DNA from 2 places in the Halomonas sp. 3H genome. Region 1 is predicted to be linked to the other one. Evidence: predicted binding sites of a transcription regulator. Region 1 holds the regulator's gene; the other holds the start of a gene.
The links. Region 1 encodes FNR, which switches genes on or off when oxygen is low (the NO sensors DNR and NnrR bind a similar motif). Its sites were predicted from a motif close to TTGATNTANATCAA; they were not measured.
Positions count from the first base shown of each region.

Region 2: the regulator FNR is predicted to act here: its motif matches at 2,769-2,782, upstream of hemN (oxygen-independent coproporphyrinogen III oxidase).

Region 1 is NZ_CP100360.1:688,988-699,761, reverse strand. Features, by position in the region: gene hemN (oxygen-independent coproporphyrinogen III oxidase) at 28-1,419, shown strand; gene fnr (fumarate/nitrate reduction transcriptional regulator Fnr) at 1,542-2,285, shown strand; gene ttcA (tRNA 2-thiocytidine(32) synthetase TtcA) at 2,305-3,231, opposite strand; gene NFC98_RS03330 (3'-5' exonuclease) at 3,317-3,943, opposite strand; gene NFC98_RS03325 (putative nucleotidyltransferase substrate binding domain-containing protein) at 3,999-5,819, opposite strand; gene NFC98_RS03320 (DUF4212 domain-containing protein) at 6,535-6,795, shown strand; gene NFC98_RS03315 (sodium:solute symporter family protein) at 6,802-8,598, shown strand; gene NFC98_RS03310 (hypothetical protein) at 8,694-9,209, shown strand; gene NFC98_RS03305 (NahK/ErcS family hybrid sensor histidine kinase/response regulator) at 9,272-10,774, shown strand, end outside.
Region 2 is NZ_CP100360.1:3,754,817-3,765,590, forward strand. Features, by position in the region: gene NFC98_RS17255 (adenosylcobalamin-dependent ribonucleoside-diphosphate reductase) at 1-467, opposite strand, end outside; gene NFC98_RS17260 (SCP2 domain-containing protein) at 500-994, opposite strand; gene hemN (oxygen-independent coproporphyrinogen III oxidase) at 1,281-2,666, opposite strand; gene NFC98_RS17270 (NnrS family protein) at 2,951-4,159, opposite strand; gene NFC98_RS17275 (YbaN family protein) at 4,246-4,659, shown strand; gene NFC98_RS17280 (Rrf2 family transcriptional regulator) at 4,718-5,191, shown strand; gene NFC98_RS17285 (cytochrome c5 family protein) at 5,366-5,677, shown strand; gene NFC98_RS17290 (nitrous oxide reductase accessory protein NosL) at 5,776-6,303, opposite strand; gene NFC98_RS17295 (ABC transporter permease subunit) at 6,319-7,149, opposite strand; gene NFC98_RS17300 (ABC transporter ATP-binding protein) at 7,146-8,123, opposite strand; gene NFC98_RS17305 (nitrous oxide reductase family maturation protein NosD) at 8,120-9,424, opposite strand; gene nosZ (TAT-dependent nitrous-oxide reductase) at 9,505-10,774, opposite strand, start outside.

The sequences.
Region 1 (10,774 bases):
GGCACATCCACCGCCGGGAGTGCCGCCATGCCCGCCCATGCGAAGACCGCGACTCGCGTCGGGCCATCACGCACCGACCGCGCCCTGTCGCGCCTGTGCCGCCATGACCTCGACGGCCCCCGCTATGTCACCTACCCGCGGGTGGCCTGCTTCGGCGACGGGCTCACGGCGGACGCCTTCGCCGCGGCCCTGGAGCGCAGCAACCACGGCGGACGCCCGCTGTCGCTGGACGTGCAGCTGCCCTTCTGCCGCCAGGCCTGCCGCTTCTGCGCCTGCCACAGCATCGCCTCCCGGGACAACCGCCAGGCCGAGCCCTATCTCTCCCGGCTCGACCGCGAGATGGTACTGCTGACCCGCCACCTGGCGACCTCGCGGGAGGTCCAGCGGCTGCACTGGGGCGGCGGCGCGCCCACCTTCCTCTCCCTGAACCAGATGGGGGACCTGTTCGACCGCCTGGATGCCCGTTTCGGACTCTCGGGCTCACGCGAGCGCGACTACAGCATCGAGGTCGACCCGCGGGAGGCCGATGTCTTCACCCTGCGCCACCTGCAGGCGCTGGGCTTCAACCGGCTGAGCCTGGGCGTCCAGGAGCTCGACCTGCGGGTGCAGAAGGCGATCAACCGGATCCAGCCCCGGGTGCTCACCGAGTCGCTGGTCGACGAGGCCGAACGGCTGGGGTTCCGCTCGCTGAACCTGGACCTGATCGTCGGCCTGCCCCTGCAGACCCGCGAGAGCTTCGCCGAGACCCTCGACCAGATGATCGCGATGGCGCCGCCGCGGCTCTCGCTCTATCGCTATTCGCACCTCCCGGAACGCTACCGCGCCCAGCAGCAGATCCGCGCCGAGGACCTGCCGTCACGGCAGACGCAGCTGATGATCCTCCTCGACGCACGGCAGCGGCTGGAGGCCGACGGCTATGTGGCCATCGGCATGGGCCAGTACGCCCGTCCCGGGGACAGCCTGGCCATCGCCCGGGCCAATGGCACCCTGAGGCGTGACCCGCTGGGCTACACCCCTCACGGCCCGGCGGACCACATCGGCCTGGGCGTGGCCGCCGTCAGCCAGCTGGAGGAGGTGCTGGCCCGCAACCCGGAGAGCCTGGCCGCCTACGAGGCCGCCCTGGACGCGGGCCGACTGCCCACCTCGCGGGGCATCCGCCTGACCGCCGACGATCACCTGAGGGGCGACGCCATCGAGCGGCTGCTGTGCGGGATGGCGCTGGACCTCGAGACCCTCTCCACCGCTCACGGCGTCGACGCCGAAGCGAGCCTGGCCGATGCCCTGCAACGCCTCGAGCCCCTGCGCCGGGACGGGCTGCTCGAACGCCACGGCAGCCGGCTGGTCGCCACCGCTGCCGGCGAGCTGCTGATCCATCGGCTGGCCATGGCCTTCGACGCCTACCCTCCGCCGGGCGCCTGAACCGGCAGCGGGCGGGACCCGCTGCCGGCCGGGCGGGGCAGCTACCTCCTTAGGGGTGGTTTGCCCTGACCGCAGTTTCCTCCATAATGACCGGCATGATCACGATCAAGGAGGAGTCGGCCATGCCGGATACCCTGACCGGCCGGCGGCGTTCCCTGCTGCACGAGACCCGTTGCCAGACCTGCAGCCTGAGTTCGCTGTGCCTGCCGCTGGCGCTCGAGGTGCAGGACATGGACCAGTTCGACGCCATCATCCGCCGGCGTGCGCCGCTGAAGAAGGGCGAGACCCTGTTCCGCCAGGACAGCCCCTTCACCAGCGTCTTCGCGGTCCGCTCGGGCAGCCTCAAGCAGGTGACCACCGAGGGCAGCGGCGAGGACCAGCTCACCAACTTCTACCTGCCCAGCGAGCTGGTGGGGCTCGACGGCATCGACGAGGCACGCTACCCCGGTACCGTGGTGGCCCTGGAGACCACCACGGTCTGCGAGATCCCCTTCGACCGTCTCGACAGCCTCTCCGAGTCGCTGCCGGAGCTGCGCACCCAGCTCTACCGCAGCATGAGCAAGGAGCTGCGCGACGACCGCCGCATGATGCGGCTGCTCTCGCGCAAGACCGCCGACCAGCGGCTGGCCAGCTTCTTCGCCGGCCTCTCCGACCGCTTCCGGCGCCGCGGCTACTCCCCCTACAGCTTCCGCCTCTCCATGTCCCGGGCCGATATCGGCAACTACCTGGGGCTCGCGGTCGAGACGGTCAGCCGTATCCTGGGCCGTTTCCAGAGCCAGGGCCTGGTTGCCGTCTCCGGCCGCGAGGTGCATATCCTCGACCTCGAGGCCCTGACCCAGGTCGCCGAAGAGGAAGGGGCGAAGTAGCGCCGGGCGCGCTCGGCGCTTATCGCTCGTTCAGAATATCGATGCGGTTGGCCAGCAACTGCTGCTGCTTCTCCTCCAGCCCGGCGAAGTCGAACAGCTCACGGTCGGCCAGCTGCGACGGCGCCACGTTGGTCACCGCCTTGAACATGCTCTCCAGGCGACCGGGGTGCTTCTTCTCCCACTCGGCAAGCATCTCCTTGACCACCTGGCGCTGCAGGTTGGGCTGCGAGCCGCACAGGTTGCAGGGGATGATCGGGAACTCCATCAGCCGCGCATACTCGGCGATGTCCGCCTCGCGGCAGTAGGCCAGCGGCCGGATCAGGATATTCCTGCCATCGTCGGAGAGCAGCTTGGGGGGCATCGCCTTGAGGCTGCCGCCGAAGAAGAGGTTGAGGAACAGCGTCTCGAGAATGTCCTCGCGATGGTGCCCCAGGGCGACCTTGGTGGCGCCGATCTCCTCGGCGAAGCCGTAGAGGGAGCCGCGACGCAGCCGCGAGCAGAGCGCGCAGGTGGTCTTGCCCTCGGGCGTCTTCTCCTTGACCACCGAGTAGGTGTCGCGCTCGAGGATGTGGTACTCCACGCCGATCGACGCGAGGTACTCGGGCAGCACGTGCTCGGGGAAGCCGGGCTGCTTCTGGTCGAGGTTGACCGCCACCAGCGAGAAGTCGATGGGCGCATTGCGCTGCAGGCTGCGCAGGATCGACAGCAGGGTGTAGCTGTCCTTGCCCCCCGACAGGCAGACCATCACGCGGTCGCCCTCGTGGATCATCCCGTAGTCGATGATCGCGTTGCCGACCTGACGCCGCAGGCGCTTCTGGAGCTTGTTGAACTCGCGCTTGGCGCGGGCATCCAGGGCCTCGAGGGTCGATGAGGCCGGTTCGGCCGGCGCGGCGTCCCGGGAAGGGGAAGCCGAGGTGGGGGGATCGAAGATCACGGCGTCTTGCATGGTCGTAGGCGCTGCCAGAGCGGACGGAAATTGACGGGCGCCCATCCTACCACCGCCGCCGGCACGAGGCGACGCCCTCCCGACGTCAGGAGAACAGGCCGGCCGGCTGCGTCGCGCGATCCAGCCTCAGGTACATCAGCGCCGTGGTCACCGCATCGCCCAGCGCCGTATGGCGTCCCATGACCGGCACCCCCAGCAGTTCGGCCACCCGCTCGAAGCGCGGCAGCGCATCGACCTCGGGATGGCGGCGACGCAGCCGGCGGGCGTAGCTCTGGGCCACATCGATGGTGGCATTGGGCAGGTCGAAGCCGAAGCGCGGCCGAAGCTCGCGGTTGAGGATGGCCAGGTCGAAGTCCAGGCACCACCCCACGATGGGCCGGTTGCCGACGAAGTCGAGCAGGCGGGCCAGGGCGGCCTCCATCTCCTCGCCGCCGTCCAGGTCGATGCCGCGCAGGCCATGGATGCGGATCGAGTCGCCGGAGAGGCTGGCGGGACGCGCCAGGCGCAGGTCCAGGGAGTCGCTGGTCAGTACCCGGTCGCCGCGCACCTTCACCGCTGCGATCGAGACCAGCTCCGCGGTGCGGGTATCCAGCCCGGTGGTCTCGGTGTCGATCACCACCATCTCGTCACCGGTGTAGGGGTGGAACAGCCAGGCGTAGTCACCGTTGGCGTGTCGTCGACGGTCGGCGGCGCGCCGCAGGGCCTTGATCATGACGGGGTCTCCTTGAGTCGTTGTCGTTGTCGTTCCTTCGGACGTCGCCTCGGCGTCACGAATACTCCAGATGGAAACGGTGGGAGAGGCGCTGCTTGAAGTCCTTGACGATATGCAGCGCCTCGCGCAGCAGGTCGCGCTCCAGGGACGAGAGCTCCTGGACCACCACCCGATCGGGCTTGCGGCTCGCCGCCTCGCCGTCCAGCCCCGCCAGCTGCTGCTTGAGGCGCAGCTCGGTGAACAGCGACAGCGCCTCGCCCAGGTCCTCGGCGAAGCTGGCCTCGAGCCTGCCATCCGCCGCCAGGGCATCCAGGCGTTCCAGGGTCGAGGTCGGCCGGATACGCCGTTCCAGCGCCATGGTCCGCACCCCGTGGACGATCGGGAAGATGCCGCCCTTCTTGATGTCGATGCCGTGCTGCGGCTTCTTCAGGGAGCCGAACAGGGTCAGCGGGGTCGAGAAGCGCAGGGCGGTGCGGGCGAAGTAGGAGAGCAGCAGCTCGTCGCGGGAGCAGCGTTCGAAGAGCTCCTCGCGTACCCGGTCGAGCAGGGCCGGGTTGCCGGCCACCGCATGGGAGTCGAGCATGATGGCCAGCTTCATCAGGCTGTCGCCATCCCGCTTGCCGGCCCAGCTGGCGATGCGCGCGCGCCACTGGCTCTCGGTGCCCACCCACTCGGGGTTGGAGACCATGATGTTGCCGGGACAGGGCGGGTAGCCGAGCTCGATGAGGGTCTCGGTCAGCCGCTGCATCTGCTCGCCACAGTCGGGCCAGTCGAGGCCGTCGGCCAGGATCAGGCCGTTGTCCTGGTCGGTCTTGAGGATCTGCTCGCCGCGCCCCTCGCTGCCCATCACCATCAGGCAGCTGTCGCGGTGGTAGCGCTCGTCGATCAAAAAGCCCCAGGCCTTGTTCATGATCCGGCCGTTGAGGGCGGCCAGCAGCCCCATGGCGAAGCGCAGCTTGACGCCCTGGGCCATCAGCGCCTTGACCAGCTCAGGGGTGCGGCGGCTGGCCGCCGCCAGCGCCTCGAGGCTGTTGGCCTGCTCGACCTGCAGGCTGACCACGTAGCTGCGGCTGGAGAAGTAGCTGAGCACGTCGGTCAGCTCCACCACCCCGACGGGGCGGCGCTGCTCGATCACCACCACCCGCTCGACCTTGTGGCGGGTCATGATGACCAGCGCCTCGAAGAGGTACTGGCCGGGGGAGACGGTGATCAGCTCGGCGCTGCCGATCCCCGCCAGGGGGCTGTCTCGCCCGCGCTCCTCGAGCACCAGGGCATTGAGCAGGTCGGTCTTGGTCACCATGCCGGGACCGGACTCGCCCTCCACCAGCAGGCTGTCGGCATGGCGCTCGTTGATGGTGGCCACGGCCTCGCCGATGGTCATGGCCGCGGGCACCAGCAGCGGCTCGCGCATGCACTCGTCGACCCGGGCCAGCATGAAGCCTGCCATGGTCACCCCTCCCTCGGCACGCTGTTCGGTCAGCAGGCGCGCCTTGTGGGTCAGGGTCTGGCGGAAGAACTCGGCGAACGGCGGATAGTCGTCGCACAGCGCCAGGAACAGCGCCTTGGGCAGCAGGTAGCAGAGGCTCTCCTGCTCGGCGCGGAAGCGGTAGCGGCTCTTGCCGTTGAGGATGCTGATGGCGCCGAACAGGTCGCCCCGGGTGTAGTGGCCGATGCGCTGGCGAGCGGCCGGCAGGGTGGTATCCAGCTCGGCGACTTCACCCTTGTGGATGAGGAACACATACTCGCCTGGCTGGCCGGTCTCCAGGATGATCTCGTCGCGATCGAAGTAGGCCAGGTCGATGCCGCTGCGCACCCGCTCCCTGCCCTCGTCATCGAGGAAGGTGAACGGCGGTTGGGAGAGATCGACCTCGACCATGTGACTGCCCTCCGTGGGCGGCCGGCGTTGCCTCCCAGCTTCGCACTACCTCGGCTGCCGATGCCGGACGCCTCCGGTCGGGAGCGGGCGGGAAGCGACAGGGGAAGGCAAGGTGCTTCGGGAGCGGCACAGCGGCTGCCGCAGCGTTATTGTTGATGTATTGAGGCGAAACGTCATTGATCCGACATCACGACCGATCTTCGGTCGTCTACTGGCAGGATAGCAACAACGCCTTTCTCCCCAAAAGCTAGACGATCGTCTCCCCCTCCTCCCCGTTAGACCATGGTCCAACCCGGCCATGACCTAGACGAACGTCCTATGGGCAGCGGCCTATACCATCGTCCTAGCCGGCCTACATGGGCGCCTGTAATCCGGCAGAAACAATCACCCTTTTCATTGATTATAAAGGATTTTAATGAAATCGGCTAAATCGCTTTTCTCTCATGATACGAAAGTCTGGGATTTATTTTCGGCAGTCATTGCCCACTATTCACCGTGCATCATGCAGGGCAATCGCACGACAACAATGCTATCCGATGGCCGGCCGGCAGCGACATGACACTCGGCCTCCGGCCACGATGACTCTCCCTCGCCGGGGAGCATCGCCCGACAGGTACCGGCGGCTGCCGTCACTGTCGACGTGCGATTGCCCTGCTGGGCCACCTCAACCGACCGCGCAAGTTCCCTATCTCAAGAACAAGTGGAGAACACGACAATGGCAGAAGAGAAAATCGACTCCGCCGACTACTGGAAGGCGAACGTCCGCCTGATAACGGGCTGTCTGATCGTCTGGGCCTTCGTCTCGTACGGATGCGCCATCCTGTTCCGGCCGCTGCTGTCCGGCATTCCGGTCGGGGGCACCGACCTGGGCTTCTGGTTCGCCCAGCAGGGCTCCATCCTGACCTTCATCGGCCTGATCTTCTTCTACGCCTGGAAGATGAACAAGCTGGATCAGAAATTCGGTCTGGGGGAGTAAGCCAGCATGAGTCAATTTGCCATCAACCTGCTGTTCGTGGGCGCCTCCTTTGCGCTCTACATCGGCATCGCGATCTGGGCCCGAGCGGGCTCGACCAAGGACTTCTATGTGGCCGGTGGCGGCGTCCATCCCGTGACCAACGGCATGGCCACCGCCGCCGACTGGATGTCTGCGGCCTCCTTCATCTCCATGGCGGGCCTGCTCGCCTCCGGGGGCTATGCCAACTCCACCTTCCTGATGGGCTGGACCGGCGGCTACGTCATCCTGGCCATGCTGCTGGCGCCCTACCTGCGCAAGTTCGGCAAGTTCACGGTGCCCGACTTCATCGGTGACCGCTTCTACAGCAAGGCGGCGCGCCTGGTGGCCGTCATCTGCCTGATCGTGGCCTCCGTGACCTACGTCATCGGCCAGATGACCGGCGCCGGCGTGGCCTTCTCGCGCTTCCTCGAGGTCTCCAACACCTGGGGCATCTGGATCGCGGCCTTCATCGTGTTCCTCTATGCGGTATTCGGCGGCATGAAGGGCATCACCTACACCCAGGTGGCCCAGTACATCGTGCTGATCATCGCCTACACCATCCCGGCGGTGTTCATCGCCATGCAGCTGACCGGCAACCCGATCCCGATGTTCGGCATGTTCAGCACCCACTCCGAGTCCGGCCTGCCGCTGCTGGCCAAGCTCGACGAAGTGGTCAGTGCCCTGGGCTTCCGGGACTACACCGCCGACGTGGACAACAAGCTCAACATGGTGCTGTTCACCCTGTCGCTGATGGTCGGTACCGCGGGCCTGCCCCACGTCATCATCCGCTTCTTCACCGTGCCGAAGGTGGCCGACGCACGCTGGTCCGCCGGCTGGGCCCTGGTGTTCATCGCCCTGCTCTACCTGACCGCACCGGCCGTGGGCTCCATGGCACGCCTCAACCTGATGACCACCGTCTATCCGGAGATGTCCGGCCAGGTCGAGGACTACGAGGCGGCCACGGCCAACCCGATCCTCTACGAGGAGCGGCCTGACTGGGTGCGCACCTGGGAGGAGACCGGCCTGATCACCTTCAACGATCTCAACAACGACGGGCGCATCCAGTTCTACAACGATGCCGACCCGAACTTCGCCGAGACCGCCGAGTCACGCGGCTGGGAAGGCAGCGAGCTGTCGGTCAACAACGACATCCTGGTACTGGCCAACCCCGAGATCGCCAACCTGCCGGGCTGGGTCATCGGCCTGATCGCCGCCGGCGGCATCGCGGCGGCCCTCTCCACCGCGGCAGGCCTGCTGCTGGCCATCTCCTCGGCCATCAGCCACGACCTGATCAAGACCATGATCAACCCCAACATCACTGAGAAGGGCGAGATGCTGGCGGCGCGGATCTCCATGGCCGGCGCCATCCTGCTGGCCACCTACCTGGGCCTCAACCCGCCGGGCTTCGCCGCCCAGACGGTGGCTCTGGCCTTCGGTATCGCCGGCGCCTCGCTGTTCCCGGCGCTGATGATGGGGATCTTCTCCAAGCGGGTGAACAACGTGGGTGCGGTCGCCGGTATGCTGACCGGTCTCATCGCCACCCTGCTCTACATCTTCACCTACCTGGGCTGGTTCTTCGTACCGGGCACCAACATGCTGCCCAACACCCCGGACAACTGGATCCTGGGCATCTCCCCGCTGTCGTTCGGTGCGGTGGGCGCGATCTTCAACTTCGCCGTGGCCTTCGCCGTCTCCAGCATGACCGAGGAGCCCCCGCAGGAGATCCAGGACCTGGTGGAGAGCGTCCGCTATCCCAAGGGTGCTGGCACTGCCGTCGACCACTGAGCCATAATGGCCCCTGGCCCGGCGCGCGCCGGGCCAGTCAACCCTTACCGATCGGGCTTCCCCAGGGAAGCCCGATTGCTTTCAGGAACAGACCTATGATTTGGCACTTGATCGCGGCGATCTTCGCCGGCCTCGGCGCCGCCGGCATCGGCATGCTGCTGCGCTTGTTGAGCGGCAAGCGGCTGCCCCGCTGGATCGTCCCGGTATTCGGCGGCCTGGGCATGCTCGGCTACCAGATCAACGTCGAGTACTCCTGGTACGAGCACAAGCGCCAGCTGCTGCCCGACACCGCCCAGGTGGTGCAGGTCGAGCACGACGCCATGTTCTGGCGCCCCTGGACCTACCTCTTCCCCATGGCCACCGCCTTCAGCGTGGTCGACGAGCAGAGCATGGCGGTCCAGGAGCAGGACGGCGAACGGCGCGTCGAGTTCCTGCTCTACCACTTCGAGAAGCAGGTCCAGGACCGGGTCACCCACCAGACCTGGCTGATGAACTGCACCACCCGCGAGACCCTGCCGCTGGAGGGCGAGGCGCGCCGCCCCCGAACCGAAGACATGCGCCGTCTGGCCGAGGACGCCCCGCTCTACCTGGCGGTCTGCGGTCAGGCGTGAGTGCCGCTGCCCAGCATCGGCGCATTGCCCTAGAATAGGCGCACACCGAGGGGAGAGAGCGCATGTTCGCAGGCTGGCTGCTGGTTGCCATATCGCTGATCTACATCGCCGTGCTGTTCGCCATCGCCTGGCGCGGTGACCGCCACGCCCGCCAGCACGGGGCCAGCCGACGACGCCCGATCATCTACAGCCTGGCGCTGGCCATCTACTGCACCTCCTGGACCTTCTACGGCGCGGTGGGCCAGGCCGCCACCGGCGGCTGGTCCTTCGCCAGCATCTATGTCGGCCCGATCCTCACCTTCCTGCTGTTCTGGCCGGTGCTGGCCAAGATGATCCGGGTGGCCAAGCACCAGAACGTCACCTCCATCGCCGACTTCATCGCCTCCCGCTACGGCAAGGCCCAGTCCCTGGCCGCCTTCGCCAGCCTGGTGGCACTGATCGGCACCCTCCCCTACATCGCCCTGCAGCTGAAGGCGGTGGCCACCTCCTTCAGCGTGCTGACCGCCGCCGGGGACCCCACCCATACCCCGCTGTTCGCCGACACCGCCTTCTACGTGGCGGTGGTGATGGCGGCCTTCGCGATCCTCTTCGGCACCCGCCACACCGACGCCACGGAGCACCACGAGGGACTGATCCACGCCGTGGCCTTCGAGTCGCTGGTCAAGCTGGTCGCCTTCCTGGTGCTCGGGGCCTATGTCACCTGGGGCATGTTCGATGGCCTGGGCGAGCTCTTCGCCCAGGCGGAGGTCCAGCTGGAGCTGCAGCGCCAGCTGGCCCAGCAGGACTTCGGCCAGAGCTTCTGGGCCCAGACCCTGCTGGCGATGCTGGCGATCCTCTGCCTGCCGCGCCAGTTCCACGTGGCGGTGGTGGAGAACACCCACCGCGACGACGCCGCCAAGGCGCGCTGGCTGTTCCCGCTCTACCTGGCGGCCTTCGCCTTCTTCGTGCTGCCGCTGGCCGCCGCCGGCCTGACCCTGTTCGCCGACAGCGGCATCGAGCCGGACACCTACGTGCTGGCGCTGCCCATGGCGGCGGGCAACGAATGGCTGACCCTGCTCACCTTCATCGGTGGCTTCTCGGCGGCCACCGGCATGGTGATCGTCGCCGCGGTGGCGGTGTCGATCATGATCTCCAATGAGATCGTCATCCCGGCGCTGTTCCGCCTGCGCTGGTTCGACACCAAGGCCCGCGACTACGGCCGCCTGGTGCTGCGCGCGCGGCGGATCACCATCGCCGCGGTGCTGGCCATGGCCTACGGCTTCTACCAGCTGATCGGCGAGTTCACCTCGCTGGCCTCCATCGGCATGCTCTCCTTCGCCGCCGCCGCCCAGTTCGCGCCTGCGCTGATCGGCGGGCTCTACTGGAAGCGTGGCAATCGCCTGGGGGTGATCGTCGGCATGAACGCCGGCTTCGCCATCTGGGCCTACAGCCTGCTGATGCCGGCGATGATCTCCGCCGGCGTGCTGCCCGGTCACTGGCTCGACGGTGGCCCGCTGGGACTGGCCTGGCTGGCGCCCACCTCGCTGTTCGGCCTCAACGTCGGCGACAGCTTCACCCACGGCGTG
Region 2 (10,774 bases), 830 kb from region 1:
GCCAGGGGGCCGTTGGTGCCGGCCCCGGCGCCGAACACGAAGGCGCCCTTGTGGCGCAGGGTGGAGAAGTCGTAGCCGATGCCGCAGCCCGCCTTGAGGGTCATGCCGGCATCCACCACCGAGTCGAGGATGTCGTGCATGGAGTCGCGGATGGTGCGCGACACCGTGCAGTTGATCAGGCTCACCGCCGGCTTGTAGGCCTCGGCGCCGGCGTTGGACATGATGCGCCCGGCGGGGATGGCCCCGTTCTCCAGCGCCCAGCGGAACTTCGGCAGCCACTCGTCGGCCTTGTCGCCTTCCACCGCGGCCAGGGCACGGGCCACCCGCTCCCAGGTGGCGGAAACGTCCTTGTCCACGGGCTTGCCGTGGCGGTCCTTGAGGCGGTACTTGGCATCCCAGATGTCGCGGGAGGGGGCCTGCAGGGGCACCTCGTTGGATGACTTCACTGCCTTGGTGGAAGTGCTCATTCGGATGGCTCCGGAAGTTTGTCGGTTGCGGTTCAGCTCGTTCGGTTCGCCAGCCGCTCCAGGCGGACCAGCAGCTCGCCGAAGGGGCCCTGGGCCAGACCCTCCTCGCGTCCGTCGAGCAGGTTCTTGACCATCAGCCCCAGTTCGGTGTCGCCCTCGATCAGCAGGCGGCGCTGGAAGAACAGCGCGTCGGGATCCTCGCGGCGGGTGGCCAGGCAGAGGAACTCCCGCCAGCCGCCGCGGATGGTGGCCTCGCCGGACTCGACACATACCCTCAGGCGCTCGCCCTCCAGGGTGAGGGTCAGCGCCATGCCGAGGTCCTCGATGGCCAGGGTGATGCGGCGCCCCGCCAGGGCGTCGAACTCCCCCTCGGCCAGGGGCTCGGCGAAGGTGCGGTTGAGCAGCGGTTCCACCAGGCGGCGCTTGACGCCGACCGGCACACGCGGATCGATGGCGCGAATCAGGCGGGCGGGGGCGGGAGGACGCGGCAGGGCCTGTAACGGTAAAGGCAACAACGGCAGGGACATGACAGCTCTCCTGAGGGTAACCATGCGGCCGGGGCCGCCGAACCGTTCATCCTAGGCCGGTGCTCCGGAGGCTGCACTGACATGCATCATGTCGACGGTGGGCCTCGATCACCCGCGGCCCGCCTACCATATATAGACCATATCCTCTCGGCAAGCCCCATATCTGGTGCAAGCGTGAGCGCATCATGATCCATTTTCATTTGACAGCGACACCGCCACAGGGCGGTGGGGAGGAGCGCGAAGGCGGCGCCCGCAAGCGCGGGCGCCGCCTTCCGAGAGATCACACCTAGACGGTGCGGGAGTAGCGCCCCTGGCTCTTCGCCAGGTAGGCATCGAAGGCCATGGCGGCGTTGCGCATCATCAGCCGGCCGGTGGGCAGCACCTCGATCTCGCCCTCGCGGATCGCCAGCAGGCCGTCGTCGGCCATCTCCTGGAGCTCCTCCAGGGCATCGGCGAAGTAGTCGCGGAAGACGATGGCGTGCTGGCGCTCGATGGCGGCGAAGTCGATGCGGTTGTGGCACATCAGGGCGTTGATCACGTCCCGGCGCAGGCGGTCGTCGTCGCTGAGCCGGTAGCCGCGGAACACCGGCAGGCGCCCCTCCTCCAGGCGGTGCTGGTACTGGGCGGTCTCCTTGACGTTCTGGCTGTAGGTGTCCCCCACCTTGCCGATGGAGGTGATGCCGAGGCCGATCATGTCGCAGTCGGCGTGGGTGGAGTAGCCCTGGAAGTTGCGCTGCAGGGTGCCGTTCTCCCGGGCCAGGGAGAGCTCGTCGTCGGGCAGGGCGAAGTGGTCCATGCCGATATAGACGTAGCCAGCGGCGGTGAGGCGGCGGATGGTCAGCTCGAGCAGCTCCAGCTTGCGCTCCGGCGGCGGCATGTCCTCGGGGCGGATCAGGCGCTGGGCCTTGAACAGCTCCGGCAGGTGGGCATAGCTGTAGCTGGCGATGCGGTCCGGCTGCAGGGCGATGATCTTGTCGAGGGTCGCATCGAAGCTGGCCACCGTCTGCAGCGGCAGGCCGTAGATCAGGTCGACGCTCACCGATTCGAAGCCTGCCTCGCGGGCGGCGTGCACCAGGGAGATGACATCCTCCTCGCTCTGCACGCGGTTGACGGCCTTCTGCACGTCGAGATCGAAGTCCTGGACGCCGAAGCTCAGCCGGTTGAAGCCCAGGGCATGGAGCTCGTGGATCTGCTCGGGGGTGACGGTGCGCGGGTCCACCTCCAGGGAGAACTCGCGCTCGGCGGGCGGGGCGAAGTGGAACGCCTCGTCCAGCGCCGCCATCAGCTCGCCGAGCTGGGCGTTGCTCAGGTAGGTGGGCGTGCCGCCGCCCAGGTGCAGCTGGGTCAGGCGCCGCGACTCGTCGAACAGCGCCCCCTGCACGCGGATCTCCTGCTTGAGCCACTCGAGGTACTCGGCGGCGCGCTCGGTGTTGTGGGTGATGATCTTGTTGCAGGCGCAGTAGTAGCAGAGACTCTTGCAGAAGGGGATATGCACGTAGACCGACAGCGGCTTGGGCGCCTCGGCCCGGTTGCTGCGCTCGGCCGCGGCGCGGTAGTCATCCTCGGCGAAGGCCGCATGGAACTGGGGCGCCGTGGGATAGGAGGTATAGCGCGGCCCCGGACGGTCGTACTTCTCCACCAGGGGGCGATCGAACAGCAGGTCGTCTTGCATCGTGAAACAGCCTCTTTAACCGGGTGGCGGCACCGCGGCGCCGCCGTATGGGGCAGAGTATGCCATTCAGGGTCCGACGCGTCGGTACCCTTCTCGAGGTAGCTGACCTGGATCAAACACCACCGTTTGAGATTCACTCGGGGCTGATCCGTCGACAATCCTGCGAGGAGGCGCTGTGAATACTTCCCTGTACGCTACCGACGCCCTGCTTCGCTCTCGCGTCCTGCTTCGCTCGCAGGACCGGTGCTGGCCATCCATGGCCAGCCCGTTCGGAGCAGTGCTCCTCACCCCTGGCGTAGGACCTCCTCTTCGGCTTGCCCCCGGCGCCCCTCGCTATCGGCCATTGCACGCGCAGTGCCTCGATTTACCATGCGGCGGCTCCAGTGGAGCAGCCGCCAGGCGGCGAGCCCCCAGGCCAGGCTCCAGGCAAGTGCCGAGCCCCACAGCAGGGCGAGCCAGTGCTGGCCGGCCTCCGGCGCCAGCAGGCGCAGCACCGCGGCCAGGCAGAAGAGCAGCGCCAGCGACAACAGCAGCGGCTCCGCCTCGGGGCGTGCCTTGGCGCGCAGGATCGCCTGGCGCAGCATGATGCCGGAGGCCAGGGTGCCCAGCGCCCCGATGGTGAAGGCGTGCAGGGTGGCGCTGGCGTGGGGCTGCTGCCACCAGGCCCGGGCCAGCAGCAGCAGGCCGATGCCCAGCCAGGCATACCCCAGCATCAGCCCGAGCAGGTCGGGTCGCCTTCGGCAGGCCCAGGGGCGCCAGCGCCACAGCCGCAGGAGTACCAGCAGCCCGGCCGCCATCGCCGGGACCGCCGCCAGCGGCCGCAGGGGCGGCCACAGCATCAGCAGCGGGGTGACGCCCAGCAGCAGGATCAGCGCCGCCTCGAGGTGCGGCTGCACCCCGGCGCCGGCCTGGCGTCGGCTGGCCATCAGGTGGCCGTTCACCGCCGGCGCGAGCACCCGCCCGCCCATGAACACCATCAGCAACACCAGCCAGAGCACGCTCTGGTGCATCAGCGGCGCCGTGGTGGGCATGGGGCCCAGGTGGCGCCAGGTCAGGGTGACGACCGCCAGCAGGCAGAGCAGTCCCAGCAGCGGCGAGAGCACCCGGTTGCGCCACTTCTTGGCGGCAAGGAAGCGCGGCACCAGGTGCCAGGCCACGAGCAGCGCGAACCCGGCGTCGGCCAGGGTCACCGGCACGGCTCCCGGCCAGACCAGCCCGCCCAGCCGCGCCAGCAGCCACAGGGCGACCAGCGCCTGCAGCCGTCGCGGCGGCAGCGGCCCGAGCAGATAGCCGGCGATCACGGCCAGGGCGAAACCGAACATCAGCTCGCGACCATGTGCCGCAGGCGAGGCCAGCAGCGCGACTCCTCCCGGGTGGTAGAGTGACAGCAGGGAAAGCGGCACCAGCAGCGCCGCGTGCAGGGCCGCCAGCGGGAAGAGCCAGCGCCAGGCGGGGGTGGATGACGCGGCCGAGGCGGGTCTCAGGGATGACACTCGGGATTTCCCTTTGCACGAATCATAAACATGCATATAAAATACTACTTAATGTCACCGCTGCCAATTTGCGAGGTCCGGTTGCCATGAGACTTCCTGCCACGCGCCTTGCCTGGAGCGGTCTGGCCTACGGCTGCATCGGGCTCGGCACCGCCGGGCTGGTGATGCCGCTGCTGCCCACCACGCCCTTCCTGCTGGTGGCCGCCTGGGCCGCGCCCAAGGGCTCGCCACGGCTGGCCCGCTGGCTGCACGCGCACCCCCGCCTGGGACCGACGCTGCACGCCTGGCGCGAACGGCGCGCCGTGCCCCGCCGTGCCAAGCGGCTGGCGGCGGCACTGCTGCTGGTCAGCTGGGGGGTGCTGTGGCTGGGAGGCGCCAGCGGCGCCGTGCTGGCCGCCACCGGCGCACTGTTCTGTGGAGTCGCCGCCTTCGTGCTGACGCGCCCCGCCGCCGAGGGGCACGGAACTCTCCGCCCGGGCAAGCATCAGGTGGTAGAATGAAAGGCGCTTAGCTTATCAACATTGACTAATATCAAGCCGCAAGGCACCGGGACGCCCCATGCATCTGACCCGCTTCACCGACTACTCCCTGCGTGTCCTCATCTTCCTGGCGGTCAAGGGGGAGGAGCGCTCCACCATCCACGAGATCGCCGGGCGCTTCGATATCTCGCGCAACCACCTGATGAAGGTGGTCCAGGACCTCAGTCACAAGGGCTATATCACCGCCATCCGCGGCAAGAACGGCGGCCTGCTGCTCAAGAAGGCGCCAGACGAGATACGCCTCGGCAAGCTGGTCCGCGACACGGAGCATGACCTGCTGCTGGTGGAGTGCTTCGGCGAGAGCAACGAGTGCCGGATCACCCCGGCCTGCCGGTTGAAGCCGATCCTGGCCGAGGCACTTCGCGCCTTCATGGCCGTGCTGGACAAGTACACCCTGGCCGACATGCTCGGCCCCCGGCAGCCGGAGCTGGCCCAGCTGCTGAGGATCGAGCCGGCCTCCCGCGACGGCGCCACCCCGAACCCGGCGAGCTGACCCACGCAGGGCTTGCACCCGCGGCCGTCAGGGACGACGCTGAACAGGGCATGCTGTCGTGACCCAGGTCATGGCACTCCATGAACGCCCGGGCGATCATGGCTGCCAACCATCGGAGGCGGGGACGCCCTCCGATTTTTTCACCGCCATAAGATGCATCCAGGAGACATGTTCATGAAGCGACTGGCCACCCTGACCCTGACCGGCGTCGCCGCTCTGACCCTATCGGCCGCCGTGCAGGCCGAGCCCGACGGCGAGGCGATCTACAACCAGGCCTGCATGGCCTGCCACATGACCGGTGCCGCCGGCGCCCCCATCAAGGGCGACGAGGCCGCCTGGGCCCCGCGCCTGGAGCAGGGCATGGAGACCCTCTACACCCACTCCATCGAGGGCTTCAACGCCATGCCCGCCAAGGGCGGGTTCACCAACCTCAGCGACGAGGAGGTGAAGGCCGCGGTGGACTTCATGCTGGAACCGGTGCTCTAAGCCGCAAGGCAGGCACCCATCGAAAGCGCCCCCGGCAGCCAGGCTGCCGGGGGCGCTGTGTCTGCGGGCCGGGCAGCCGCCCGGTCCCACCTGCAGGGTTACATGGCGCGCTGGATATGCGCCCGGGCCAGGTCGTTGAGCACCTGAACGTCGATCTCCTGGTAGCCCAGCAGCCGCCCCTCGTGCTCGGCCATGAAGGCACGGGCGTCCTCCTCGCGGCCGAAGGAGGCCAGTGTCGGTCCCATGGCCCCCATCAGCGGCTGTTCGGTCACGTAGACCGCCACGTCGGCGGCGATGAAGGCGTCATCCGAGGGCCGCTCCCAGTCGGTGGCACCCATGTCGTGGACATAGGCCTGGCGCAGCTGGGGCACCGAGTCGGGCTGCAGCAGCCAGACGAAGAGGTCCGAGGTGGAGCAGAAGGTCAGCAGGCGTCCGTCCCGCAGGCAGGCCTGGGCCTTGGGGCCCGCGAACCCGGCGATGAACATCCCGCACACCGCACACTCGTCGTCGTCCCGGAAGGGGCGCGGCTCGCAGGCCGCGGCCACCTCCTCCTCGCCGCCGCAGCCGGCCAGCCCCGCCAGGGTCACGCCCCCCAGCACGATGATGAACTTCCTGCGTGTCAGCATTGGTCGTTTTCCTTGTCAGATCTCGCGGCGGCGGAAGATCCACAGCGCCAGGCCCAGCGGCACCGCCACCCAGGCCAGCAGCGTGCCGAGCAGCAGCGCCGGGTGGAAGGCCGCATCGGCGCCGATGGAGGCCAGCCCCGCCTGGGTCCGCGCCGCCTCGAAGAAGGTGAGGTTGACGATGCGGAAGATATCGGTGGGGTTGAGCAGCAGCAGATAGTGGAAGAGCCCCTCGCTGACCTGGCCGCCGGTGCTCACCAGCACGCCCAGCAGCGCCAGGTCGAAGACGATGACGAAGGCGAACCACACCACCAGGGCGATGCCCGCCGCCCGGGACTTCTCCGCCACGCTGACGCTGATCAGGTAGGCGAAGCCGATGAAGGCCCAGCCCAGCAGCATCGCCGAGAGGATGAACAGCGCCAGGGCCGCCACCAGCTCGCCCAGCTGCTCCACGCTGCCCAGGGCGGCGATGATCGCCCCGGCCACCCCGAAGCCCACCAGGGTGGAGACGCCGAGGATCGCCGCATGGCCCAGGAACTTGCCGGCGAGGATCTCGACCCGGCTCATGGGGTAGGTGAGCAGCAGCAGCAGGGTGCCCTGCTCGTCCTCGCCGACGATGCTGTCGTAGGCCAGCATCAGGGCGATCAGCGGGATCAGGAACACCGCCAGGCTCGACAGGCTGACGATGGTGGTGGAGACCCGGGTGAAGCCCACCTGGCCCGAGGCCGCGGCGCCGAAGTAGGCCAGGCCGATGGCCAGCAGGCCGAACACCAGGGTGATGGCCAGCACCCAGCGGTTGCGCAGGCCGTCGCGGAACTCCTTGCCGGCCACGATGAACAGGTTTCTCATGCGCTCACTCCCTGCTGCGCGTCAATGGCCGTGGCGGGGGCCGGCTCGGCCGCCGCCCGGGTGCGAATGGTGCCGTCGAAGTGGGCATAGAGCGACTCCAGGGTGGGCGGCTCCAGCGCCAGGTCGGCGGTCTCGGGGTCGGCCATCAGCTCGCGGAGCACCGCCATCTTGGCGCGCACCGGCACCTCCAGCTCGAGGCGGCCCTCGCCCGCCTGTCTCGCCAGCACGCCGTGGGGCCGCAGCGACTCGACCAGGCGCTCCGGCGCCCGGGCCGTGCGCAGGCGCACCACCAGGGGGAGGTCGGCGGCCTGGCGCAGCTCGTCGATGCTGCCGGAGGCGAGCATGCGCCCCTGGCCGAGGATCGCCGCCCGATCGATATGGCGCTCCACGCCGGGCAGCACGTGGGAGCAGAGGATCACGCTGACCCCGCGGCCGCGCAGCTCGTCGACCATGCCGTAGAAGTCGCGGGTGGCCATGGGATCCAGGCCCACGGTGGGCTCGTCGAGCAGCATCAGCCGCGGCTCGCCGATCAGCGCCTGGGCAAGGCCGAGGCGCTGGCGCATGCCCTTGGAGTAGGTCTTCACCCGGCGATGCATGGCATGGCCCAGCCCCACCCGCTCCAGCAGCGGCTTCACCACCCCGGTGCCGATGCGCTTGAGGCGGGCGAAGTAGTCGAGCACCTCGAAGCCCGAGAGCTGCTCGTAGAACTGCACGTTCTCGGGCAGGTAGCCCAGGCGCAGGCGCAGGTCGTTGGCCGCGGCACCGCCGGGGTCGTGGCCGAACACCTTCAGGGTGCCGCGGGTCGGGCGGATCAGGCCCAGGATCAGCTTCATGGATGTGGACTTGCCGGCGCCGTTATGGCCCATCAGGCCCAGCACCTCGCCCTCGCCCAGGGTCAGGCTCACCTCGTCGAGGGCGGTCAGCTTGCCGAAGCGCTTGCCGACCGCGCTCATCTCGATCACCGGTTGGGTCATTGCAGTGTCTCCGCCATCCAGTCGGGAAGGGCCATCAGCGGATGGCTGTCGCGTACGCCCGGCGGGCGCAGGATCGGGAACTCGCGCTGCACCCAGCGCAGCACCTGTACCGCCGGGCTGTTCATCAGGATCTTGGCCATGGGGTAGGTCCAGATCAGCCGATCCACCGAGTCGTTGGGCTCGTAGGGGATGTCGCCCAGGCCATCGCCGCTGAGGTCCCAGCCCAGGTAGTCGCTCCAGTAGTTGCCGCGCCCCTCCAGGGACCACTCCTGCTCGCGCAGGGCCACGTACTTGACCTGGGTCTCGTTGCCCACGAAGGCGTTGCCGTGGAACGCGTTGTCCTCGGAGCCCGCGGTCATGTGGATGCCGATCTCGGTGCGGGCGAAGAGGTTGTCGCGGATCTCGTTGAACAGCGAGTTGTAGACGAACAGCGCCTTGCCCTCGGTACCGCTGATGGCGTGGCCATCCGGCGCGGCCGAGAGGCTGCCGCGCTGCGCCTCCACGGCGACGTTCTCGGCGATCACGGAGTCGACGATGAAGTTCATCAGGAAACCGTAGTTCTGGTCGCGCAGGGAGCGGTTACCGACGACCTCGAGCTGCCGCGACTGCATCAGCGCATAGCCCAGGCGGTTGTTGCGGGTCTCGTTGTCACGCACCTCGTTGGAGTGCGAGAACATGTAGTGCACGCCGTAGCGCTGGTCGCGCAGCAGGTTGCCGATCAGCCGGTTGTGGTTGCTGACGTCGATGTAGATGCCGTCACGGGCCTCCCACACCTCGTTGCCGCGGATCTCGGCGCCGGTGACGTTGTAGAGCTGCAGGCCGTTGCCGCGGTCCTGGGAGCGCAGCGCGGTGTCGCCGCTGATGCGGTTGCCGATCACCTTCACGTCGGGCACGGCATCGAGCCAGATGCCGAAGCCGCGGGCCTCGATGCGGGTGTTCTCGATGACGGCCCCCGCCGCCTCGCGGGCCACGAAGATGCCGCTGTCCATGGCGTTGATGTCGGCACCATCCTCGCGGATGTGCAGGTCGCGCACCGTGGCGCCGGGGGCGACCACGGTCAGCACGCTGCCGCTACGCTGGCCGTCGAGGATGGCACCGGGCTCGCCGACCAGGGTGATGGGCACCTCGACCACGAAATTGCCGAGGTGGACGCCTTCGGCCACCCGCACCGTATCACCGGGCGCGGCGGCCGCAAGCACCTGCTGCAGCGGGGCCTCGCCGGGCACGGCGCGCCATTCGGCGGCCAGGGCGAGGCCGGGCAGCAGCAGGAAGAGAAGAGGGAGCAACCATCTCGAGTGCATGGCGTTCTCTGTCTGTCGGGGGAGGAACTGCCGGACCGGCGTGGGTCGCCGGCCCGGCAGGGGCTGCCGAGGGTCTGGGATCAGGCCGGCTCGACCAGCAGTCGGCCGACCATCTCCATGTGCAGCGCGTGGCAGAACCAGTTGCAGTAGTACCAGAACACCCCGGGCTTGTCGGCCGTGAAGGTGATCGAGGCGGTCTGCTGCGGGCTGATCTCCATGCTGACCCCGTGATCCACCACGCAGAAGCCGTGGGTAAGGTCCTCGACGCGGTCCAGGTTGGTGATGGTCACCGTCACCTCGTCGCCCTGCTTCACCGGGATCTCGGTGATGCCGAAGTTGGGCGCCACGGTGGTCATGTAGACCCGCACCTTGTTGCCGTCACGGATGATCTCGTTGTCGGTCTCCAGGGTGATGCCATCCTCGCGGGCCATGGCCACGGTGTCGGCGAAGTAGGGGTCATCGCGCTCCCAGATCTGCTTGGTCTGGATCTGGTCGCGGCGGATGATCACCGCATCGTGGGGCTCGGCGAAGGTCGGGGTGTCGTGGAGCAGCACCATCTCGTCGCCGGAGATGTCGATCATCTGATCGTTCTCGGGATGCAGCGGGCCCACCGGCAGGTAGCGATCCTTGGAGAACTTGTTCAGGGAGAACAGGTACTTGCCATCGGCATCCTTGGACTCCGCGAGGGTCGCGTGGTTGTGGCCCGGCTGGTAGTGGACGTCGATCTTCTGGCGGATGTAGTTGACGTCCTCGCCGTTGTAGTGGCGTACGGCGTCCTCCATGTTCCATTTCACCACCTGGCTGTCGATGAACAGGGTGGTGTAGGCGTTACCGCGGCCGTCGTAGGTGGTGTGCAGCGGCCCGAGGCCCAGCTCCGGCTCGGCGGCGATCACGTCGCGCTCGTCCGCCAGGTTGCCCGCGAAGAGGTCGTCGAGCCTGGCGATCTCGATCATCGACACGGTGGGCGAGAGCTTGCCCGCGGCGATGAAGTACTTGCCATCGGTGGAGGTGTTGAGGCCGTGGGGGTTCTTCGGCACCGGCACGTAGCGGGTGACGTTGAGGTCGGAGCTCTTGCGGCCATCCACCACCGGCACGTCGGAGTCGCCGATGGTCATGAAGTCGCCGTTGGCCACCGCCGCCTCGATGTTCTCGATGTTGAACACCACCACCCAGTCGCGGTCGGCGCGCATCTTGCCGGCCAGGTCCACGGCACCCTCGGAGTTGTAGCAGGTCGCCGCGGCGTACTTGCCGGTGTAGTCGGCATCCATGTTGTCCAGGTTGCCGTCGACCATCACCTGCCACTTCACCTCCATGGTGTCGGCATCGATGGCATTCCACAGGGTGAAGTAC